Nocardioides panacis: one gene and its partner. The protein of the gene in region 1 interacts with the protein of each later gene in a pairwise test. Links are inferred from orthologs where the notes say so. Each region holds a gene or a part of one and is shown in the gene's direction. Other genes may lie near its edges. The genes, in order: ligA and leuS.

Region 1 (10,843 bases):
GAACGCGTGCGTCGCGCCCTCGGTGAACGCCACCTGCCCGATGAGGGTCTGCATCTGCTGCGCCTTGTCCGGGTCGACGGCGCCGTTCGCCGCGGACTGGGCCGAGGCGGAGAGCGAGGCGACCTTGTCGGAGGTGAAGTGCACCGCGACCGTGGACAGCGTGGCCAGGCCGAGCGCACCGCCGACCTGCTGCATGGTGTTCAGCACGCCGGAGCCGATGCCCGAGTCCCGCGCCCCCACGCCGTGCACGGCGGTCAGGGTGAGCGGCACGAACGTCATGCCCATGCCGAGCGACATCATGATGATGAACGGCAGGATGTCGCTGGCGTAGTGCGCGTCGACCGACAGGGTCGCCAGCGAGTCGTCGTAGGGCAGCCGGGAGAAGCCGAACAGCGCGGTGCCGGCCAGCGCGGTGCCGAAGCCGGCGAGCCAGCGCGGGTCGACCTTCTCGATGAGCTTCGAGGAGACCGTGGCCGCCACGATGATGCCGGCGCTGAACGGCAGGAACGCGACGCCGGTCTTCAGCGGCGAGAAGCCCATCACGTTCTGCACGAACTGGGACAGGAAGTAGAACATCGCGAACATCGCCGCCGGGACCAGCATCATCACCACGAAGCTCGTGGCGCGGGTGCGGTTGGCGAGGATCCGGAACGGCAGCAGCGGGTGCTCGACGCTGCGCTCGATGAGCACGAACGCGGCGAGCAGCAGCACGCCGGCGGCCAGCGAGGCCAGGGTCCAGCCGTCGCCCCAGCCGTAGCGGGGGTCGCCGGCGCGGGTCAGGCCGTAGACGATGCCGACCAGGCCGAGCGTCCCGGACAGGGCGCCGGGCAGGTCGAGCTCACCGGGGTGCGACTCGCTCTCGGCGAGCAGCCGCGGCGCGGCGAACGCGGCGGCCAGGCCGATCGGCACGTTGATCAGGAACGTGAGGCGCCAGCCGTCGACGACGTGGCCGAAGAAGGTCGGCTCGAGGCCGGTCAGCCAGCCGCCGAGCACGAGACCGACGGCGGCGCCCGCCCCGGACATGGCGGCGTAGATGGAGAACGCGCGGTTGCGCTCCGGTCCGGCCGGGAACGTCGTGGTGATCAGCGCGAGGGCGGCGGGCGAGGCGATCGCCGCACCGAGGCCCTGCAGGCCCCGGGCGCCGAGGAGCAGGCCCTCGTTGGTGGCCAGGCCGCCGAGCAGCGACGCGACGGCGAAGACCACGACGCCGACCATCAGCATCCGGCGGCGCCCGTAGAGGTCGCCGAGCCGGCCGCCGAGCAGCAGCAGGCCGCCGAAGGCCAGCGAGTAGCCGGTGACGATCCAGGAGAGGTTCGCCTGGGAGATGTCGAGGTCGTTCTTGATGAACGGGAGGGCGATGTTGGCGATGGTCGCGTCGAGCACGACCATCAGCTGGGCCACCGAGATGAGCACGAGGGCCCATCCCAGGTGGCGGTGGCCGTGGCCGGAGACGGACTCGGCCTCGGGAGTGGTTGCGGTCGTCATGCGGTTCCTTCTTCGGGGGTGCGGGGCGTGGGGGAGTGGCGGGTCGCGGCGGGCAGGATGATCTGGTCCACGACCTGGGCCACGGTCTTCTCGTCGGCGGGCAGTCCCAGCACGAAGCTGCGGTGCAGGACGATCCCCGCCAGGGCAGGGGCCAGCAGGTCGAGGTCCAGGTCGGCGGTGATCTCGCCGCGGTCCCGGGCGCGCTCGAAGACGGCGCGGGTGGTCTCGATCTTGGGGCCGAGGACGCGGGTGCGGAACTCCTCGGCGAAGTCGGGGTCGTGGTGCAGGGCGGTGATGACACCCGCCATCACCTGGGCGGAGCGCTGGTCGGTGAGACCGCCGTGGCTGCAGGACATCTGCACCAGGTCGTCGCGGAGGTTCCCGGTGTCCGGGTCGGGGGTCTGGAGGGCCTCCTTGGACCGCAGGATCGCGTCGACGACCAACGAGGGCTTGTCGGTCCAGCGCCGGTAGAGCGTGGCCTTGCTGGCCTTCGCCTGGCTGGCGACGGCGTCCATGGTCATCCGGTCGTAGCCGACCTCGGCGAGCAGGTGCAGCGCGGCGTCGAGGATCTCCGACTCGCGCTCGCCCTCGACCCGCGGTCGGGTGCCGCCGGTCTTCCTGGTCTGCGTCATGGTCCCCGTCCCCTGGCTGCGTGGCCCGGCCGTTGACACGGATGAAACGAAACGGTTTCGTTTCATCAAGGAACCATAGACGTGCATGCGTGCTGCACGCAAATGAATTCTGGGTAACAGCCCGCGCCGGCCCGTCAGGCGGGCAGGGACACGCCCAGCTGGGCCAGGGACCGGCTGACCGCGAACGCGTTCCAGCCCGGGATGTCGCGGAACATGTAGTGCCCGACCCGGCCGCGGTCCACGAGCTCCACCGACGAGGCGACCTCGCGCGCGGCGTGGCAGAACGCCCGGGTCTGCCGGAAGGAGGTGATCTTGTCGCTGCGCCCGTGCGCCGCCGCGAACGCCTTGCCGGCCAGCGGGCCGACGGGCTCGCCCGGCGGCAGCCACGGCGCCAATGCCACGACGCCGACCACGCTCGGGTCGTCGGCCACCGCGACCGCCGTACGCCCGCCCATGGAGTGGCCGAGGAGCACGACCGGGACGTCGCCGAGCTCGCGGCGGACCTCGTCGAGCGCCCAGCGGGCGTCGGGGACCGGCGACGGGGGAGAGGCGACCCGCTCGTTCCAGCCGCGGACCGCGTAGCGCAGCAGCCACACGCTCGCCCCGGCGCGGTTCAGCCGGCCGGACACGTGCTCGCCCATCCAGCGCGCGCGGCGCCAGGACGCGGAGCCGTCGTCGACCTCGGTGAGGCCGTCGGCCTTGCCGCCGTGCAGCATCAGCACCAGGCCCTCGGGGCGGCCGGTCACGTCGTGGCGGGTCAGGGGAGGGGGCAGGCACGGGTCGATCCTTTCGCTCGGTCCCCGGCAGTTCGCCGCGCGCGCCCCCCGTGGATGGGTGGGCTGTCGGCGCGGCACGGCAAGATAGGCGTATGCCGCAGCCCGCCCTCCCTTCGCCGGAGGCCCGCGACGAGCACCGCGCCCTGTCCGAGCAGATCGAGGACGCCCGGTGGCGCTACTACGTGCTCGACGACCCGACCCTGTCCGACCACGACTTCGACGTGCGGATGCGCCGTCTCGAGGAGCTCGAGGAGGAGTTCCCCGAGCTGCGCACCCCGGACTCGCCGACCCAGAAGGTCGGCGGCGCGGTCTCCACGGAGTTCACCGCCGTGGACCACCTCGAGCCGATGATGAGCCTGGACAACGCGTTCTCCTACGAGGAGCTGGAGAGCTGGCGGGCGCGGCTGGCCCGCGACGGCGTCACCGACCCGGCGATGCTCTGCGAGCTCAAGGTCGACGGGCTGGCGATCAACCTGCTCTACGAGCACGGCCGGCTGGTCCGCGGCGTCACCCGCGGCGACGGCCGGACCGGCGAGGACGTCAGCCCCAACGTCCGCACGATCGGCAACGTCCCGCACCGGCTGACCGGCACCGAGGACTACCCGGTGCCGACCCGGGTCGAGGTGCGCGGCGAGGTGTTCCTCCCCGTGCAGGCCTTCGAGCGGCTCAACGAGTCGATGCGGGACGCCGGCCGCCCGGTGTTCGCCAACCCGCGCAACGCCGCGGCCGGCTCGCTGCGGCAGAAGGACCCGCGGGTCACCGCCACCCGCGACCTGGCGATGGTTTGCCACGGGCTCGGCCTGCGCGAGGGCTTCACCCCGACCACCCAGTCGCAGTCCTACGCCGCGCTGAAGGCCTGGGGGCTGCCGACCAGCGACCGCGCCCGGGTGCTCCCGGACCTGGAGGCCGTCGAGGCGTTCATCGAGCACTACGGCGAGCACCGGCACGACGTGGAGCACGAGATCGACGGCGTGGTGATCAAGGTCGACGACGTCAACCTGCAGCGCCGCCTGGGCTCCACCAGCCGCGCGCCGCGCTGGGCGATCGCCTACAAGTACCCGCCCGAGGAGGTCAACGCCCGGCTGCTGGCCATCGAGGTGAACACCGGCCGCACTGGCCGGGTCACGCCGTTCGGGGTGATGGAGCCGACCCGGGTGGCCGGGTCGACCGTCGAGCGGGCCACCCTGCACAACGCCCACGAGGTCCAGCGCAAGGACGTCCGGCCGGGCGACACGGTGGTGCTGCGCAAGGCCGGCGACGTGATCCCGGAGATCGTCGGGCCGGTGCTGGCGCTGCGCCCCGAGGGGCTCGAGCCCTGGGTGATGCCGACCACCTGCCCGTCCTGCGGCACCGAGCTGGTCCAGCAGAAGGAGGGCGACAAGGACCTGCGCTGCCCCAACCACCGCAAGTGCCCCGCCCAGCTGCTCGACCGGGTGTTCCACGTCGCGGGCCGGGGCGCCTTCGACATCGAGGGGCTCGGCTCCGAGGCGGCCTTCGCGCTGCTCGATGCCGGCGTCATCGAGGACGAGGGCGACGTGTTCTTCCTCGACGAGGCCAAGCTGCTCCGCGCACCGCTGTTCACCCGCGCCCCCAAGAAGGGCGAGGGCGACGACCCGGTGCTGTCGGCCAACGGGCGGCGGCTGCTGGAGAACCTCGACGACGCCAAGAAGCGGCCGCTGTGGCGGGTGGTCGTCGGGTTGTCCATCCGGCACGTCGGACCGACCGCGGCCCGCGCGCTGGCCACCGAGTTCGGGTCCATGCGGGCCATCGAGGACGCCGACCACGCCGCGCTCGCGGACGCCGAGGGCGTCGGGCCGACGATCGCCGACGCCGTCGTGGAGTGGTTCGCGGTGGACTGGCACCGGGAGATCGTGCGCAAGTGGCGCGAGGCCGGCGTCACGATGGCCGACGAGCGCGACGAGTCCGCGCCGCGCACGCTCGCCGGCCTGAGCATCGTGGTGACCGGCTCGCTGGTCGACTTCAGTCGCGACCAGGCCAAGGAGGCGATCCTGGCCCGGGGCGGCAAGGCGGCCGGCTCGGTGTCGAAGAAGACCGACTTCGTGGTCGTCGGCGAGTCCCCCGGGTCCAAGCACGACAAGGCCGTGCAGCTCAAGGTGCCGGTGCTCGACGAGGACGGCTTCCGGGTGCTGCTGTCCGACGGCCCGGACGAGGCCCGGGCCGTCGCTCAGGTGGGCGACCAGGTCGGCGATCAGGTCCGGGACTGACGCGGCACCCTGGCTTCCGGGGTCCAGCCGGTCGGCGGGACGTTGTGGTTCGACCGGAACAGGTTGCCCGGGTCCCAGACGTCCTTGAGCCCGACCAGGCGCTGGTACTTCTCCTCCCCGAAGCCGGACTTAACGTCCGCGATCGACGTACCGGGCTCGAAGTTGAGGTAGGTGCCGCCCGTGGTCGCGGTGGCCACGGCCGCGGAGAACTCCTGCACCCAGGCCATCTCGTGCTCGGTCTCGGCCGGGGTCGCCCAGCAGGCGATCGGGTGCGCCATGTAGGCGGAGTCCCGGTGCCCGGCCGCCGTCGCGTCCTCGGGCACCCGGGAGACCGCGCCGCCGTGCCGGAACAGGATGCCCTGGGTCATCGGCGAGCCGATGTGCCGGCCGGCCTGCAGGAACGGCTCGATGATGCCGTCGTCCAGCGCGGCCAGGTGCAGGCCGCGGTGGTAGTTCATCCAGCCCTTCGGGGCGAACCCGTCGAGCATCGCCTGGAACGCCGTGTAGGGCATCGGCTGCACCAGGTCCATGCCGTGCGCGGTCAGGTCGCGCAGCGGGCGGACGAACGCCTCGCCGTCACCGGGCTCGCCCACCCAGAGCGCGATCACGCCGAGCACCGGCGAGCCGACCAGCTCCGGCGGGACGAACGGCTCCGGCGGCGCGAGGACGGTCGCCACCGCGGTGACCAGCTGCTCGGGGGCCCGCTCGACGTACTCCCGGTAGCCGGCCACGACCTCGGCGGCCTGGTCGTCGTTGGGCACGATCAGCATGCCGGCGAGCATCGCCGGCGGCACCGGGTGGGTGCGCAGCTCGTAGGACGTGACGACGCCGAAGTTGGCGCCGGCGCCGCGCAGCCCCCACAGCAGGTCGCTGTTCTCGTCCTCGGTGGCCCGCACCAGCCGGCCGTCGGCGGTGACCACGTCGGCGGCGACCAGGTTGTCGCAGGTCAGGCCGTGCACCGGGGACAGCCAGCCGTACCCGCCGCCGAGGCAGAAGCCGCCCACCCCGGTGGTGGTGACCCGGCCGCCGGGGGTGGCCCGTCCGGTCAGCGCGACGTCGCGGTCGTACTCGCCCCACAGCGCGCCGCCCTCCGCGACGGCGGTGCCCCGCGCCGGGTCGGAGTGCACGCCCTTCATCGCGGAGAGGTCGATCAGCACGCCGCCCTCGGCCAGTGAGGTGCCGGCGACGCCGTGGCCGCCGCAGCGCACCGACAGGGGCAGACCCGTCTCCCGGGCGTAGGTGACGGCGTCGATCACGTCGGCGGCGCCGTGCGGACGCGCGATCAGCACCGGCCTCCGGTCGATGCTGCCGTTGTAGATCGCCCGGGCCGCGTCGTAGTCGCGGTCACCGGGCCGGATGGTGCTGCCCTGGAACGCGGCGTCGAGGGTGAGCTCGGTCGTGCGTGTGTCGGACATGGCGGGTCTCCCTGAGGACGGTGTTCCCCCCCCGGCGTATCGAGCCAACGCCGGTGCCCCGGTCACGGTCAATGGGTCAGACGGGCCCGCCCGTCCGGGTCAGCGCGGTGGCGGGACGCCGTCGAGCAGCCGGGTCGCGGCCGGCAGGTCGTGCAGCGCGTCGGCCAGGGCGTCGCGCAGCGCCGTACCGGTGCCGGCGGGGGCGTCGCGGTTCCCGAGCACCAGCTCGCCCCAGGCCAGGGCGTCGGAGACGACACGCGGGTCGTCGCAGACCAGCGCCCCCGCCACGCTGCCGACCAGGTGCGGCAGCTGGTCGTCCAGTACCCGCCGCCAGCCGTGCGCGTGCCCCTCGGCCGGGTCGGCGTCGAGCGACCGCAGCACCCTGCGGGACACCTCGTCGGCGAGCGACTCCCGGGCGGCGAAGACGACGAAGGCCTCCTCGGCGCCGTCGTGGGTCAGCGGCGGGGCCGGGGGTACGGCGGTCGGCAGCCCGGCCAGCGCCTCGGCGACGTCGGTGGCGCCGGTGGCGAAGGCCGTCGCGCCGAGGACCCGGGCCCGGTGACCGCCGGCGTCGAACGCCGAGCCGCCCACCACCACTGGGGTGCCGGTCTCGCGCACCGCCTCGATCTCCCGCCGGGTGAGCGGCAGGAACGAGGAGAGCGCACAGCTCAGCAGCACCGCGCTCGGGCCGGTGTCGTGGATGTGCCGGACCAGCCCCTGGGAGGAGGAGTTCGCGCCGAGGTAGCTGACCGCGAAGCCGCTCGCACGCAGCTGCTCGGTGATCATCAGGGCGGGCAACGCGTGCCACTCCTGCTCCACGCAGGACACCACCACCGAGGGGGCGTCCTCCGGGGCCCGCGCCTGCTCCTCGCGCTCGACGGCCAGCGTGGTCAGCACCGCCTCGCTGATCGCGGTGGCCGCGTGCTCCTGCGCCACGCTCCAGCTGTCGGAGACCCACAGCTCGCCGACCCGCAGCTGGGCCGGGGCGATGAGCCGCAGGATCAGCTCCAGCAGCTCGTGCCCCTCGGCGCGCAGCGCCCGGGCCTGCTGCAGGGCGCCGGAGCGGTCGCCCCGGTTCAGCGCCGAGAGGTACTCCTCCACCTGCTGCCCCCAGGCGACCTCGGTGGTCACCGCTCGCCGATCGACTGCACCGCGAGGATCGCGATGTCGTCGTGCGCCCGGTCGCGCAGGTGCGTGGACAGCGCGACCGCGACACTCTCGACCTGGGCGGTCACGTGGCAGGCACCGGTCGCCAGCAGCACCTCGCGCATCCTGTCGTCGCCGAACCGGGTGCGGTGGCCCGGGGCCTCGGCGACCCCGTCGGTGTAGAACAGGCAGGTCTCGCCCTCGGCGAGCTCGATGCTGACCGAGGTGTAGGTCGAGCTCGGGAGCAGGCCGAGCACCGTGCCGGACACCGGCACCTGCTCCACCGACCCGTCGCGCCGCACGACGAGGGGCTCGGGGTGGCCGGCGGAGGCGATGTCGAGGTGCAGCACGTCGCCGACCTTGCGGCCCCGCGCGCACACGGCGGTCACGAACGTCTCGTCGGAGTCGGACACCAGGGTGCGGTTGGCCAGGTCGAGGACCCGGCTCGGGTCCCGGTCCACGAGCGAGGCGGTGCGCACGGCCTGGCGCACCTTGCCGGTGAGCACCGCCGCCTCGACGCCCTTGCCGCAGACGTCGCCCACCACGGCGGTCCAGCCGTCGTCGTCCCCGTGCACGTCGTAGAAGTCGCCGCCGAGGGCCTCCTGCTCGTAGGCCACCCGGTAGTAGGTGCCGAACGCGACACCTGCGAGGTCGGGCAGGCTCGGCGGCACGAGCTCGCGGGACAGCACGGTGGCGACGCGGCGCGACTCGGCCAGCGCCCGGGTGGTGTCCAGCGTGACCGCGACCCGGTGGGCGAAGTCCTCGAGGAACGCGACGGCCCGCTCGTCGAAGCCGTTGCCGCAGCGCTGGGCGATCGTCAGGGCGCCGTACGTCGTCCCGCGGGCCGACATCGCGATGGTCAGCAGATCCATCGGCCGGATCGACGTGAGCGACCCGCGCAGCGTCTCGGAGGGCACCGCGGAGGCCAGCGTGGCGCTGTCGGTGTCGCCGCCGTCGGGGACCATCAGGAGGTCGGTGGCGCCGGTGAACAGCGCCCGTCCCAGGCTGGAGGACTCCGGCACGTCCTCGACCGGGAGCCGGCCGGTGAGCAGCCGGCCGTCCGGGCCGCGGGAGCGGAACCGGAGCTGGCTGCGGTCGACCAGGGTGATCTGCGCCCAGTCGACGACCGGGCCGACCAGCATCTCCAGCACCAGGTCGACGGCGCGGTCGGTGTGCAGGGCGCCGGACAGCCCCCGGGCCACCCGGGCGAGGTACGCCGCCCGGTCGGCGGCCTGCTGCAGCTGCTCCTGGACACGGGCGCCCTCGGCAGGGGCCAGCAGGCACGGCTGCGTGCCGGGGGGAGCCGTCGCTCACGGGTGGGTCCTTTCCAGGTCGTTGAAAACTCTACCTGCCCCGCGGACGGCGGCGGCGGGTCCGCGGCGGACGCCGGGGAGCGGCCGCCGGGGGCCGTTCCCTAGGATGAGAGGTATGCCTGACATCAGCCGCGACGAGGTCTCGCACCTCGCCGATCTGGCGCGTATCGACCTGTCCGCCGAGGAGCTCGACCACCTCGCCCCCCAGCTGGCCGTGATCCTGGAGTCCATCGCCTCGATCTCGGAGGTGGCCGCCGACGACGTCCCGCCGACGTCGCACGCGCTGCCCCTGACGAACGTCTTCCGCGAGGACGTGGCCCGGCCCGGGCTGACCGCCGAGCAGGCGCTCTCCGGCGCCCCCGAGGTCGAGCAGCAGCGGTTCAGCGTGCCGCGGATCCTGGAGGACGAGGCATGAGCGACCTGACCCGCCGCACCGCCGCCGAGCTCGCCGACGCGCTCGCCGCCGGCGAGACCACCTCGGTGGAGCTCACCCAGGCCCACCTCGACCGGATCGCCGCCGTCGACGGGGCCGTGCACGCGTTCCTGCACGTCGACCCCGAGGGGGCGCTGGCCGCGGCCCGCGCCGCCGACGAGCGCCGGGCGTCCGGTTCGGTCGCCTCCGCGCTGGACGGCGTCCCGATCGCGGTCAAGGACGTCCTGGCCACCGAGGGCCTGCCCACGACCTGCGGCTCACGGATCCTCGAGGGCTGGGTGCCGCCGTACGACGCCACCGTGGTCGCCCGGCTGCGCGCAGCCGGCCTGCCGATCCTCGGCAAGACCAACATGGACGAGTTCGCGATGGGCTCCTCCACCGAGCACTCGGCCTACGGCCCCACCCACAACCCGTGGGACCTCGACCGGATCCCCGGGGGCTCGGGCGGTGGCTCGGCCGCCGCGGTGGCCGCCTTCGAAGCGCCGCTCGCGCTCGGCACGGACACCGGCGGCTCGATCCGGCAGCCCGGCGCGGTCACCGGCACCGTCGGGGTGAAGCCGACCTACGGCGGGGTCTCGCGCTACGGCCTCGTCGCGCTCGCCAACTCCCTGGACCAGGCCGGCCCGGTCACCCGGACGGTCCTCGACGCGGCGCTGCTGCACGAGGTCATCGGCGGCCACGACCCCAGGGACTCCACCTCCATCGACCAGCCGCTCCCCAAGGTGGTCGAGGCCGCCCGGCAGGGCGCCAGCGGCGACATGCAGGGCGTGCGGCTCGGCGTGATCAAGGAGCTGCGCGGCGAGGGCTACCAGGCCGGCGTCCAGCAGCGCTTCGACGAGGCCGTGCAGCTACTCGTGGACGCCGGGGCCGAGGTCGTCGAGGTGTCCTGCCCGTCGTTCGTGCACGCCCTGGCCGCCTACTACCTGATCCTGCCGGCCGAGGCGTCCTCGAACCTCGCGAAGTTCGACGCGATGCGCTACGGCCTGCGGGTGCTGCCCGAGGGCGTCGACTCGCCGAGCGCCGAGGACGTGATGCGCGCCACCCGGGACCGCGGCTTCGGCGACGAGGTCAAGCGCCGGATCATCATCGGCACCTACGCCCTGTCCAGCGGCTACTACGACGCCTACTACGGGCAGGCCCAGAAGGTCCGCACGCTGATCAGCCGGGACTTCGAGGCGGCCTTCGGGTCGGCCGACGTGCTGCTCTCCCCGACGGCGCCGACGACCGCGTTCAAGCTGGGCGAGAAGCTCGACGACCCGGTGGCGATGTACCTCAACGACCTCGCCACCATCCCGGCGAACCTGGCCGGCGTCCCCGGCATCTCGGTGCCGAGCGGGCTCGCCGACGAGGACGGCCTGCCGACCGGCGTACAGGTGCTCGCCCCGGCGATGGCCGACGACCGGGTCTACCGGGTCGGT
Region 2 (11,006 bases), 2.0 Mb from region 1 along the record:
CCGCTCGACCTGCTTGAGCTCGGTGCCCACGATCATGCAGTTCTCGACCGGGAACTCGTGGTCGGAGAGGAAGTCCACCGACCTCTGGGCCTGCTCGTACTTGTCGTAGACCCCCAGGGACTGCGGGTACTCGAGGGTGAGCCCGGACTTGAGGGCGCGCATGTTCTGCTGGCTGCTCATGCCCTCATCATCCCACCGCCGGCCAAGACCGGGCACGGCCCAGGCGAGCCGGGCGCGCGCTAGGCGATCGTCATCCCGCCGTCGACCGCGAGCGTCTGGCCGGTGACGTAGCCGCCGGCGTCGCTGGCCAGGAAGACCAGGGCCGCGGCGAGCTCGACACCCTCGCCCTTGCGGCCGGCCGGCACCCGGCCGATCGCCTGGTCGAGGTACCCCTCGGGGTAGGTGTCGGTCATCTCCGAGGCGAAGAACCCCGGGGCCAGGGCGTTGACCCGGATCCCCTTGCGCCCGGTCCACTGCTGGGCCAGGTCTCTGGTCAGGCCGATCAGCCCGGCCTTGGTCGCGGAGTACGCCGCCTGGGGCAGGCCCCCGGTCGTCAGGCCGAGCACGCTGCTGATGTTCACGATGCTGGAACCCGGCTGCATCACCCGGCCGCACGCCTGCGCCATCCAGTAGCAGCCGTTGAGGTTCACGTCGACGACCTGGCGGAACTGCTCGGGCGTCTCCCGGGTGGCGGGTACGGCGGTCCCGATCCCGGCGTTGTTGACCAGCACGTCGACCCGGCCGAACTCCTGCATCGCCGCCTCGACCAGCGCGGTGCACGCGTCCGGGTCGGCGACGTCGGTCTGCACGGCCAGCGCCCGGCGCCCCGTGGCCTCGACGAGCGCGCGGGTCTCCTCGAGCTTCTCGACCCGGCGGGCGCCGAGCACCACGTCGGCGCCGGCCTCGGCCAGGGCCTGGGCGAACGCGACGCCGAGGCCGGAGGAGGCGCCGGTCACGATCGCCACCTTGCCGTCGAGACGGAACAGGTCGAGCACGGTCATGGGTGAGCCTTTCGCAGGAGGGGCGGAGGAGGTGCGGGTCAGCCGGCGTGCGCGGCCCGGCGGGCCCGCCAGGCGCTGGCGACCATGTCGTCGACGGTGTGCCGCATCCGCCAGTCGAGGTCGCGGGCCGCGAGCTCGCCGGAGGCGACGATCCGGTCCGGGTCGCCCGGACGGCGGGGGTGCACCTCGGGCGTGAAGTCCACGCCGGTGACCCGGGCCATGGCGTCCATGATCTGCCGGACGGACAGCCCGTCGCCGCTGCCGAGGTTGTAGACCGGCTCCAGCGACGTACCGGCCAGCAGTGCCTGGGCGGCGGCGACGTGGGAGACCGCCAGGTCGGCGACGTGCACGTAGTCGCGCACGCAGGTGCCGTCGGGGGTGGCGTAGTCGTCGCCGTTGATCCGGGGCGTGCGGCCCTCGAGGAGCGCCTCGATCACCAGCGGGAACAGGTTGTGCGGGCTGGTGTCGTAGACCTCGTCGGTCCCCGAGCCCACCACGTTGAAGTAGCGCACCGAGGTGTGCCGCAGCCCCGCCGCGGTGGCCTGGTCGCGCAGCAGCCACTCGCCGATCAGCTTGGACTCGCCGTACGGCGACTCCGGGTTCGTCGGGGTGCGCTCGGTGACGGTGTCCACGTCCGGGGTGCCGTACGTCGCGGCGCTGGAGGAGAACACCACCTTGTCGACGCCGGCGTCGGCCATCGCGCGCAGCACGCTGACGGTGCCGGTGACGTTCTGGTCGTAGGTGTGCAGCGGCCTCTGGACCGAGACCCCGGCGTACTTGAAGCCGGCGACGTGCACCACGCCCTCGACGGCGTGCTCGCGCAGGGTCGCGGCGACCAGGCCGGTGTCGAGGATGCTGCCCTGCACGAACGGCACGCCCTCGGGCACGAAGCCGCGGTGCCCGCTGGACAGGTCGTCGAGGACGACCGAGGTCAGGCCCTGCTCCGCGAAGGCCCGCACCACGTGGGCGCCGATGTAGCCGGCACCGCCCGTCACCAACCAGGACATCTGCGTCCACCTCTCCCGCGAGCGTCTCGTCAGCAGCCGACCCTAGCCGCTCCGGACCGCGGCCCGGAGCGACACGACCCGCGCACAGAGGGGCGCATGGGAAGTACACGTACGGGGGAGTACCGTGCTGTCGGTTCAGTCCGGAAATGAGGAGACCCATGATTCTTGCGGCGGATACCCAGCTCCGACTCGACGCCAACTGGGTCGACTACCTCCTGATCGCCACCTACTTCGTGTTCGTGCTGGGGATCGGCATCCTCGCGAAGCGGTCGGTGTCCAGCAGCATCGACTTCTTCCTCTCCGGGCGCTCGCTGCCGGCATGGGTGACCGGGCTGGCCTTCATCTCCGCGAACCTCGGCGCGGTCGAGATCATCGGCATGTCCGCCAACGGCGCGAGCTTCGGGCTGCCGACGGTGCACTACTTCTGGGTCGGCGCGGTGCCCGCGATGCTGTTCCTCGGCGTCGTGATGATGCCGTTCTACTACGGCTCGAAGGTCCGCTCGGTCCCCGAGTTCATGAACCGGCGGTTCGGACCGACCGCGCACCTGGTCAACGCGCTGAGCTTCGCGCTCGCGCAGCTGCTGATCGCGGGCATCAACCTCTACCTGCTGGCCAAGATCGTCGAGGTGCTGCTGGGCTGGCCGCTGTGGGTGGCGCTCCTCGTCGCCGCCGCGGTCGTGCTCACCTACACCGCCCTGGGCGGGCTGTCCGCCGCGATCTACAACGAGGTCCTGCAGTTCTTCGTGATCGTCGCCGCGCTGCTGCCGCTGACCCTGGTCGGGCTGCACAAGGTGGGCGGCTACAGCGGCCTCACCGACCAGATCAACAAGATGTCGGACGCGTCGCTGCGGCTGAACTCGTGGCCCGGCACCAACCTGACCGGCATCGACAGCCCGTTCTGGTCGGTGGTCGGCATCGTGTTCGGCCTCGGCTTCGTGCTGAGCTTCGGCTACTGGACGACGAACTTCGTCGAGGTGCAGCGGGCCATGGCGTCGAGCTCGATGTCGGCCGCCCAGCGCGCGCCGATCATCGGCACCTTCCCGAAGATGTTCATCCCGTTCATCGTGATCCTGCCCGGCATGATCGCCGGCGTCATCGTCACCGAGCTGTCCTCGCCGGCGAAGGGCGCGACGCCCGACTACAACAACTCGATCCTCTACCTGATGCGCGACCTGCTGCCCAACGGCATGCTGGGCGTCGCGATCGCCGGTCTCCTCGCGTCGTTCATGGCCGGCATGGCCGCGAACATCTCGGCCTTCAACACGGTCTTCTCCTACGACCTGTGGCAGACCTACGTGAAGAAGGACAAGCCCGACGACTACTACACGCGGATCGGGCGGCTGGCCACGGTCGCGGCGACGCTGATCGCGATCGGCACGGCGTTCTTCGCGGCGAACTACTCGAACATCATGGACTACCTGCAGACGCTGTTCGGGTTCTTCAACGCCCCGCTGTTCGCCACCTTCATCCTCGGCATGTTCTGGAAGCGGATGACCCCGACGGCCGGCTGGACCGGCCTGGTCAGCGGCACGTTGGCCGCGGTGCTGATCGGCGTGCTCAGCAAGGACGCGCTCGGCCCGATGTCCATCGGCGCGATCGGCCTGCAGGGCCAGGGCGCGAGCTTCGCGGCCGCCGGTGCGGCGTTCGGCGTCGACATCGTGGTCAGCGTCCTGGTCAGCCTGGTGACGGCGCCCAAGCCGGAGTCGGAGCTGCGCGGGCTCGTCTACTCGCTGACCCCGAAGTCCGACTTCCACGACCCGAACGAGGGGTCGCTGTCCTGGTGGCAGAAGCCGAAGCAGCTCGCTGCGGTCTCGGCGGTCCTCGTCATCATCCTCAACATCGTCTTCTGGTAAGGGAGCCACCATGTCCGGCACGCACGACCACGACTCCGGGGCCCCGCACAAGGCGGGCGCCTTCGACATCCGCGTCTTCATCGCCTCTCTGATCGGCATCTACGGCGTCGTCCTCATCATCGCCGGGATCATCGGGCCCAGCGAGGCGGAGCTCGCCAAGTCCGGCGGCGTCAACGTCAACCTCTATGCCGGCCTGGGGATGGCCGTGGTGGCCGCGCTGTTCCTGCTGTGGGCCCGCCTGCGTCCGGTCGTCGTGCCCACGGAGCAGCCGGCCGACGCGGACGACGGGCGTCCCGCCGCGCACTGACCGCGCGGACGTCGTACGCGCTGGGCAATGGTTCGGTAAAAACCGCTATAAAACGCCCCTGAGGGGGGGCACACTCGTCTCGAGGCCGGGGGGTCTTGGAGGAAAGTCTTGTCCGGGGGGGACAGATGACGATCGAGATGGACGACGTCGCGCTGCCACCGGTCGGCGCGCTGCTGCGCCGACCTGCGGTACTGGTGCGCCACGAGGTGATGGCCAGCCTGCACAGGGCCGGCTTCGACGACGTGCTGCCCGCCCACCTGGGCGTGTTCCAGCACCCGGGGCCGGACGGCCAGCGGCCGGGGGTGCTGGCGGTGCGCACGTCGGCGTCCAAGCAGGCGATGAACCACCTGCTCCACCAGCTGGAGAGCGGGGGCTACCTCGTCCGCGAGGCGCACCCCGACGACCGGCGGACCCGGGTGGTCCGGCTCACCGAGCGCGGCTGGGCCGCCGTCGGGGTGATCCGGCAGACCATGGTGCGCCTGGAGCACGAGTGGGCGCAGGCACTGGGTCGCGAGACGTACGCCGGCCTGGCGCACGCCCTGGTCCGGCTGGAGGCGGTCCTCGACGAGGCCGTGGGCACCGGTCGCTGAGCAGAACGCGGCTGCGACGCCGCCAGCCGGTGCGCTAGGCTCTTCGCATGCGCACGACACTTCTTCTTGGCAAGCCGCGTTGACCGGTGCCCCTCGCGGGCAGGACGACGCGGCTACCCCTCGTTCCTGAGGGGTTTTTTTGTGCCCCCAGGCCGAGCAGCACGCAGGACGGGAAGACGAGACCATGGACGACCAGGACCACGACCAGCACTACGACGTGACGGCCGCGCAGGACAAGTGGCGCAAGGTCTGGGACGACCTGAACCCGTTCCAGGCGGCCGACGACGGGTCCAAGGAGCGCCGTTACGCGTTGACGATGTTCCCCTACCCGAGCGGTGACCTGCACATGGGCCACGCCGAGGTGATGGCGCTGCACGACGTGATCGCGCGCTACTGGTGGCAGCGCGGCTACGACGTGCTGAACCCGATCGGCTGGGACTCCTTCGGGCTGCCCGCCGAGAACGCCGCGATCAAGCGCGGCGAGAACCCGGCGGTGTTCACCTACGCCAACATCGAGACGCAGGCCGAGTCGTTCCGGCGCTACGGCATCTCCTTCGACTGGTCCCGCCGCCTGAACACCTCCGACCCGGAGTACTACCGCTGGACCCAGTGGCTGTTCCTGAAGTTCCGCGAGCGGGGGCTGGCCTACCGCAAGTTCTCCCCGGTCAACTGGTGCCCCAACGACCAGACCGTGCTGGCCAACGAGCAGGTGGTCGCGGGCATGTGCGAGCGCTGCGGCGCCGAGGTCACCAAGCGCGAGCTGTCGCAGTGGTACTTCAAGGTCACCGACTACGCCCAGCGGCTGCTGGACGACATGGAGCCGCTGGAGGCCACCTGGCCGTCGAAGGTGCTGGCCATGCAGCGCAACTGGATCGGTCGCTCGGAGGGCGCGCACATCGACTTCGCGGTCGACGCGCCGCACTACCACGGCGACCCGATCCGGGTGTTCACCACCCGGCCCGACACCGTCTTCGGCGCCACGTTCATGGTGGTCGCCGCGGACGCGAAGATGGCCGCCGAGCTCTGTGCCCCGGAGCGGCGCGCGGCCCTGGAGGACTACCTGGTCGAGGTCCGCAAGGCCACCGACATCGACCGGCTGGCCACCGACCGGCCCAAGTCCGGCGTCGACCTGGGCGTCACCGCCGTGAACCCGGTCACCGGCGCGCGGATCCCCGTGTGGGCCTCCGACTACGTGCTGGCCGACTACGGCACCGGCGCGATCATGGCGGTGCCCGGCCAGGACCAGCGGGACTGGGAGTTCGCCAAGAAGTTCGGCCTGCCGGTCATCCGCACGGTGCAGCCGCCCGAGGGGTTCGAGGAGGCCGGCGGCGAGGCGTTCACCGGCTCGGGACCGGCCATCAACTCCGCGAACGACGAGATCTCGCTGGACGGCCTGCCGGTGGACGAGGCCAAGGCCCGGATCATCAGCTGGCTGGAGCAGAAGGGCGTCGGCAAGGGCTTCGTGAACTTCCGGCTGCGGGACTGGCTGCTGAGCCGGCAGCGCTACTGGGGCGCCCCGATCCCGATCGTGCACTGCGGGGCCTGCGGTGAGGTCGCGGTGCCCGAGGACCAGCTGCCGGTCGAGCTGCCCGACCTGAGCGGCGCCGACCTGAAGCCCAAGGGCGTCTCCCCGCTGGCCGCGGCCGCGGACTGGGTCAACGTGGACTGCCCGCAGTGCGGCGGCCCGGCCAAGCGGGACAGCGACACGATGGACACGTTCGTCGACTCCAGCTGGTACTTCTTCCGCTACTGCTCCCCGCACTACACCGAGGGCCCCTTCGACCCCAAGGCGGTGCGCAACTGGATGCCGGCGGCGCAGTACGTCGGTGGCGTCGAGCACGCGATCCTGCACCTGCTGTACAGCCGGTTCTTCACCAAGGTGCTGCACGACATGGGCCTGGTCGACTTCGTCGAGCCGTTCTCCCGGCTGCTGAACCAGGGCGAGGTCATCAACGAGGGCCGCGGGATGAGCAAGTCCCTGGGCAACGGCGTCAACCTGGGCGAGATGATCGACGAGTTCGGCGTCGACGCGATCCGGCTGACGATGGTGTTCGCCGGCCCGCCCGAGGCCGACATCGACTGGGCCGACATGTCGCCCGGCGGCTCCGTGAAGTTCCTGCAGCGCGCCTGGCGGCTGTCCGGGGACGTCGGCTCGGAGCCCGGCACGCCCGCCGAGGGCGGCGACGTCGGGCTGCGGCAGGCCACCCACCGCACCGTCTCCGACGCGGAGCAGCTGGTCGAGACCCAACGGTTCAACGTGCTGGTCGCCCGCACCATGGAGCTGGTCAACACCACCCGCAAGGCGATCGACTCGGGCTGCGGCCCGGCCGACCCGGCCGTGCGCGAGGCCGCCGAGGCGGTCGCGATCCTGCTGAGCCTGGTGGCGCCGTACACCGCCGAGGAGATGTGGGCGCGGCTGGGCCACGAGCCGACCGTCGCCCGGGCGGGCTGGCCGACGGTCGACCCGGCGCTGCTGGTGCAGGACTCGGTGACTGCCGTCGTGCAGGTACAGGGCAAGCTGCGCGCCCGGCTGGAGGTCAGCCCGGACATCACCGCGGCCGACCTGGAGGCGCTGGTGATGGCCGACGCTCACGTCCAGCGGGCGCTGGACGGCAAGGACGTCCGCAAGGTGATCGTGCGGGCGCCCAAGCTGGTCAACATCGTCACCGGCTGACCCGGACGGGACCGCCGGCCTCCCTCAGAGGCCGGCGAGCGCCGCGTCGATCGTCTGGTGCCCGGCGAGCAGGTCGAACGTGCTGCCGATGGTGGCGTCCGTGACCAGCACCGCGGCGAGCACCGCGGCGACGTCGGCGCGCGGGATCTCGCCGCGCTCCAGCGTGCCGACCTGGATGCGGCCGGCGCCCGCGTCGTCGGTCAGCCGCCCCGGGCGTACGACGGTCCAGTCGAGGTCCCGCGCCCGCAGGTCGTCGTCGGCCGCCAGCTTGGCGCGGAGGTACACCTGGAACACGTCCTGGCTGTCCGGGTCGGCCTTGTCGGTGCCCATCGAGGAGACCATCACGTAGCGTCGGACGCCCGCCTGCTCGGCGGCGTCGGCGAGCAGCACCGCGGCGCCCTTGTCGACGCTCTCCTTGCGGGCGACGCCGCTGTTCGGCCCCCCGCCGGCCGCGAAGACGACCGCGTCCGCCCCCTTCACCACGTCCGTGACGGCGGCGACGTCGGCGTCCTCGAGGTCGAGCACGACGGCCTCGGCGCCGGCGGCCTCCACGTCCGCGACGTGGTCGGGGTTGCGCACGATGCCCACGGGCGAGTCGCCGCGGTCCGCGAGCACCCTCTCGAGCAGCAGGGCGATCTGGCCGTGACCTCCGGCGATGACGACGCGCATGGGTCTCCTTCTCGTTGGCGGGTGGAACTACCGGTCCCAACGGTGCGCGCCCCGAGGTGATTCCCTCGTCGACGGCTAGCCTTTCCGCATGTCTGCGACCGTCGCCCTGGTGACCGACTCCACGGCGATGCTGCCGCGCGACGTGATCGAGCGCCACGGCATCCGCGTGGTGCCTCTCCAGGTGGTCATCGGGGCGAGGTCCCACGACGAGGGCGTCGACCCCGACGTGACGGCCGAGACGATGGCCGCCGCGCTGCGTGAGTGGACCCCGGTGAGCACGTCGCGGCCGACGCCGGCGGTGTTCCTGGAGGCCTTCGAGAAGGCCCGTGCGGACGGCTTCGACGAGGTCCTGTCGGTGCACCTGTCGGGGGAGATGAGCGGCACCTTCGAGTCCGCGCAGCTGGCCGCCCGGGACGCCTCCCTGCCGGTCCGGGTGGTCGACACCCGCCAACTGGGCATGGCCACCGGGTTCGCCGTGCTGACCGCCGCCGAGGTGCTCGAGCGGGGCGGCTCGGCCGAGGAGGCGGCCGGAGCGGCGCTGGCCCGCGCCGACGCGACCACGTCGCTGTTCTACGTCGACACCCTGGAGTACCTCCGCCGCGGCGGCCGGATCGGCGCCGCCGCCGCGCTGCTCGGCTCGGCGCTGGCGGTCAAGCCGCTGCTGGAGATCGTGGACGGGCGGATCGGTCCCCGCGAGAAGGTGCGTACGGCGGCCCGTGCTCTGAGCCGTCTGGAGGAGCTGGCCGTCGCGGCCGCCGCCGACCGGCAGGTGGACGTGGCGGTCGCGCACCTCGCGAATCCGGACCGGGCCGGCGTGCTCGCCGAGCACCTCGGCCGCCGGCTCGCCGCGAACCTGTCGGCCCGGGAGGTCTCGGTCGGCGAGGTCGGCGCGGTGATCGGGGCGCACGTGGGGCCGGGCATGGTCGCGGTCGTCGTCGCCCCGCGCTGACCCGGAACCGTCCACAGGCGGCCGCGCCCGGCGCCCGTCCACAGGCCGCGGACGTGCGCCTTCCCGATCGGTCGGGGTCTTCCTAGGTTCTCCTCATGCGCTCACGCAGGTCAGCCAACGAAGAGGTCGCCGCGGTGGCACGGCGACGGCTCGAGCTGCTGAGCGCGGAGCTCGCCGAGATCCGTCCGGACGCCGTGGGCACCCCGGTCCACCGGCCCACGGGCGGGTCCGGCGGGCTCCCCGCTGACGGGGTCCCGGGTCGGCACGCGCACCGGCCGGTCGGCCGGCTGTCGTCGGTGGGCGGCTGGGCGCACGACCGGCTGCCGCCGACCCTGCAGGGCCGGGTCGGCCTGACCTCCGCGCACCTGGCGGTGCTGGCGCTGGTGGTCGCCGCCGCCCTGGCGGCCGGCGCGTGGTGGGCGCTGCGGGCGGGAGGACGCGAGACGTCCCTGCCGGTGGTCGCGTCGTCCCCCTCGGCGCTCGCCGCGGTCCCGGCACCGACGGCCGGCCCGCCCGCGTCCTCCCCTCCGACCCCTCCGACGACGGGCGGCGCCGGTCCCACCGCAGGTTCCGCTGCCGGGGCCGCGGGGGCGACGCCGTCCGGCAGCATCGTCGTCGACGTCACCGGCAAGGTCCGCCGGCCGGGCATCGCCACGCTCCCGCTGGGCTCCCGGGTCGTCGACGCCCTGGAGGCAGCGGGCGGTGCCCGGCCCGGCGCCCGCACCGGCGCGCTGAACCTGGCCCGGGTGCTGGCCGACGGTGAGCAGATCGTGGTCGGGAGGCCTGCTCCGCCGGGTGTCGCCGCCTCGGCCGCCGGTGTCCCGGCCGGGGGTTCGGCCGGCGGCTCCTCGACCGCCACCCCGCTGGTGAACCTGAACAGCGCCACCCAGGCCGACCTGGAGCTGCTGCCCGGGATCGGCCCGGTGACGGCTCGCTCGATCCTGACGTTCCGCACCGAGAACGGCGCTTTCACCTCCGTCGACGAGCTCCTGGAGGTGTCCGGCATCGGGGACGCGACGCTCGCCGAGATCGCCCCCTTCGTCACCCTCTGATGCCGGCGCTCCCTCCCGACCTCCGTGCGCTGGTCCTGGCGGTGTCCGCCTGGGCCGGCGGGCTGGCCGTGCTCGGGCTGCCGGGCTGGAGCGTGGGCGTCCTCGCGGTGCTGGGCGTGGTGCTCGTCGCGACCCGCCGGCGGGGCGGGCGACCGGTGCGGACGCTGCTCGCCTGCCTGCTCGCGGCCTGCGCGGTCGGGGGCGTGACCGCCCTGCGGGTCGAGGGCGACCAGCACGGCCCGGTGGCCCGGCTGGCCGAGCAGGCCGCCGTCGTCACCGTCACCGGCCGGGTGACCACGGACCCGGTGCTGCGCGACGGCCGGTTCGGGTCGTTCGTGCTCACCCGGCTGTCGGTCTCCGACGTGGTCGGCCGCGGGCACCGCTACCGGACCGGCGTGCCGGTGCTGGTCGTCGCCGACGAGAGCTGGCATCGGGTCGAGCTCGGGTCGGTGGTCACCGGCACCGGCCGGCTCGCCCCTCCGGACGGCCCCGACCTGGCCGGCGTGCTGTCAGTGGGCCGGCCGCCCCGGGTGCTGCACCGTCCCGGCGAGCTGTTCGCCGCCGCCGCGCGGGTCCGGGCCGGCATCCGGGCGTCGGTAGCGGACGCCCCGCCGGACGCCCGGGCCCTGGTGCCGGCCCTGGTGGTGGGCGACGACCGGTCGATGTCGGCCGGGGTCGTCGAGGACTTCCGGACGTGCGGGCTGACCCACCTCGCCGCGGTCTCGGGCACGAACCTGACGCTGGTGGTCGGCTTCCTGCTGGTGCTGGCCCGGTGGGCGGGCGTGCGTGCCCGCGGCCTGGTGCTGGTGGGCGTCCTCGGGGTGGCGGGTTTCGTGCTGCTGGCGCGCCCCGAGCCGAGCGTGCTGCGGGCGGCGGCCATGGGGTCGGTGGCCCTGCTGGGGCT

The links.
Region 2: the proteins of ligA (region 1) and leuS interact in binary tests that used the Escherichia coli proteins (3 or more experiments, as listed by UniProt). The link is inferred for Nocardioides panacis from one-to-one orthologs.

Annotation. Positions count from the first base shown.
Region 1 is NZ_CP077062.1:782,539-793,381, forward strand. The notes cover bases 2,622-5,551. They hold ligA (NAD-dependent DNA ligase LigA), read left to right. Parts: upstream 2,622-2,985; coding sequence 2,986-5,118; downstream 5,119-5,551. Other genes in these bases: KRR39_RS03930 (alpha/beta fold hydrolase), read right to left, coding at 2,622-2,863; KRR39_RS03940 (FAD-binding oxidoreductase), read right to left, coding at 5,103-5,551. Outside these bases: KRR39_RS03920 (MFS transporter), read right to left, coding at 1-1,485; KRR39_RS03925 (TetR/AcrR family transcriptional regulator), read right to left, coding at 1,482-2,117; more of KRR39_RS03930, read right to left, coding at 2,252-2,621; more of KRR39_RS03940, read right to left, coding at 5,552-6,533; KRR39_RS03945 (cobalamin B12-binding domain-containing protein), read right to left, coding at 6,633-7,664; KRR39_RS03950 (PP2C family protein-serine/threonine phosphatase), read right to left, coding at 7,661-8,881; Asp-tRNA(Asn)/Glu-tRNA(Gln) amidotransferase subunit GatC, read left to right, coding at 9,108-9,407; Asp-tRNA(Asn)/Glu-tRNA(Gln) amidotransferase subunit GatA, read left to right, coding at 9,404-10,843. UniProt on the Escherichia coli protein: DNA ligase that catalyzes the formation of phosphodiester linkages between 5'-phosphoryl and 3'-hydroxyl groups in double-stranded DNA using NAD as a coenzyme and as the energy source for the reaction.
Region 2 is NZ_CP077062.1:2,741,402-2,752,407, reverse strand. What follows is about bases 4,595-7,687. They hold leuS (leucine--tRNA ligase), read left to right. Parts: upstream 4,595-4,942; coding sequence 4,943-7,432; downstream 7,433-7,687. Other genes in these bases: KRR39_RS13330 (NAD(P)H-binding protein), read right to left, coding at 7,457-7,687; KRR39_RS13340 (MarR family winged helix-turn-helix transcriptional regulator), read left to right, coding at 4,595-4,758. In the rest of the region: KRR39_RS13365 (YflT domain-containing protein), read right to left, coding at 1-180; KRR39_RS13360 (SDR family NAD(P)-dependent oxidoreductase), read right to left, coding at 240-1,001; UDP-glucose 4-epimerase GalE, read right to left, coding at 1,040-2,008; KRR39_RS13350 (sodium:solute symporter family protein), read left to right, coding at 2,167-3,861; KRR39_RS13345 (hypothetical protein), read left to right, coding at 3,872-4,168; more of KRR39_RS13340, read left to right, coding at 4,294-4,594; more of KRR39_RS13330, read right to left, coding at 7,688-8,101; KRR39_RS13325 (DegV family protein), read left to right, coding at 8,190-9,050; KRR39_RS13320 (helix-hairpin-helix domain-containing protein), read left to right, coding at 9,146-10,102; KRR39_RS13315 (ComEC/Rec2 family competence protein), read left to right, coding at 10,102-11,006.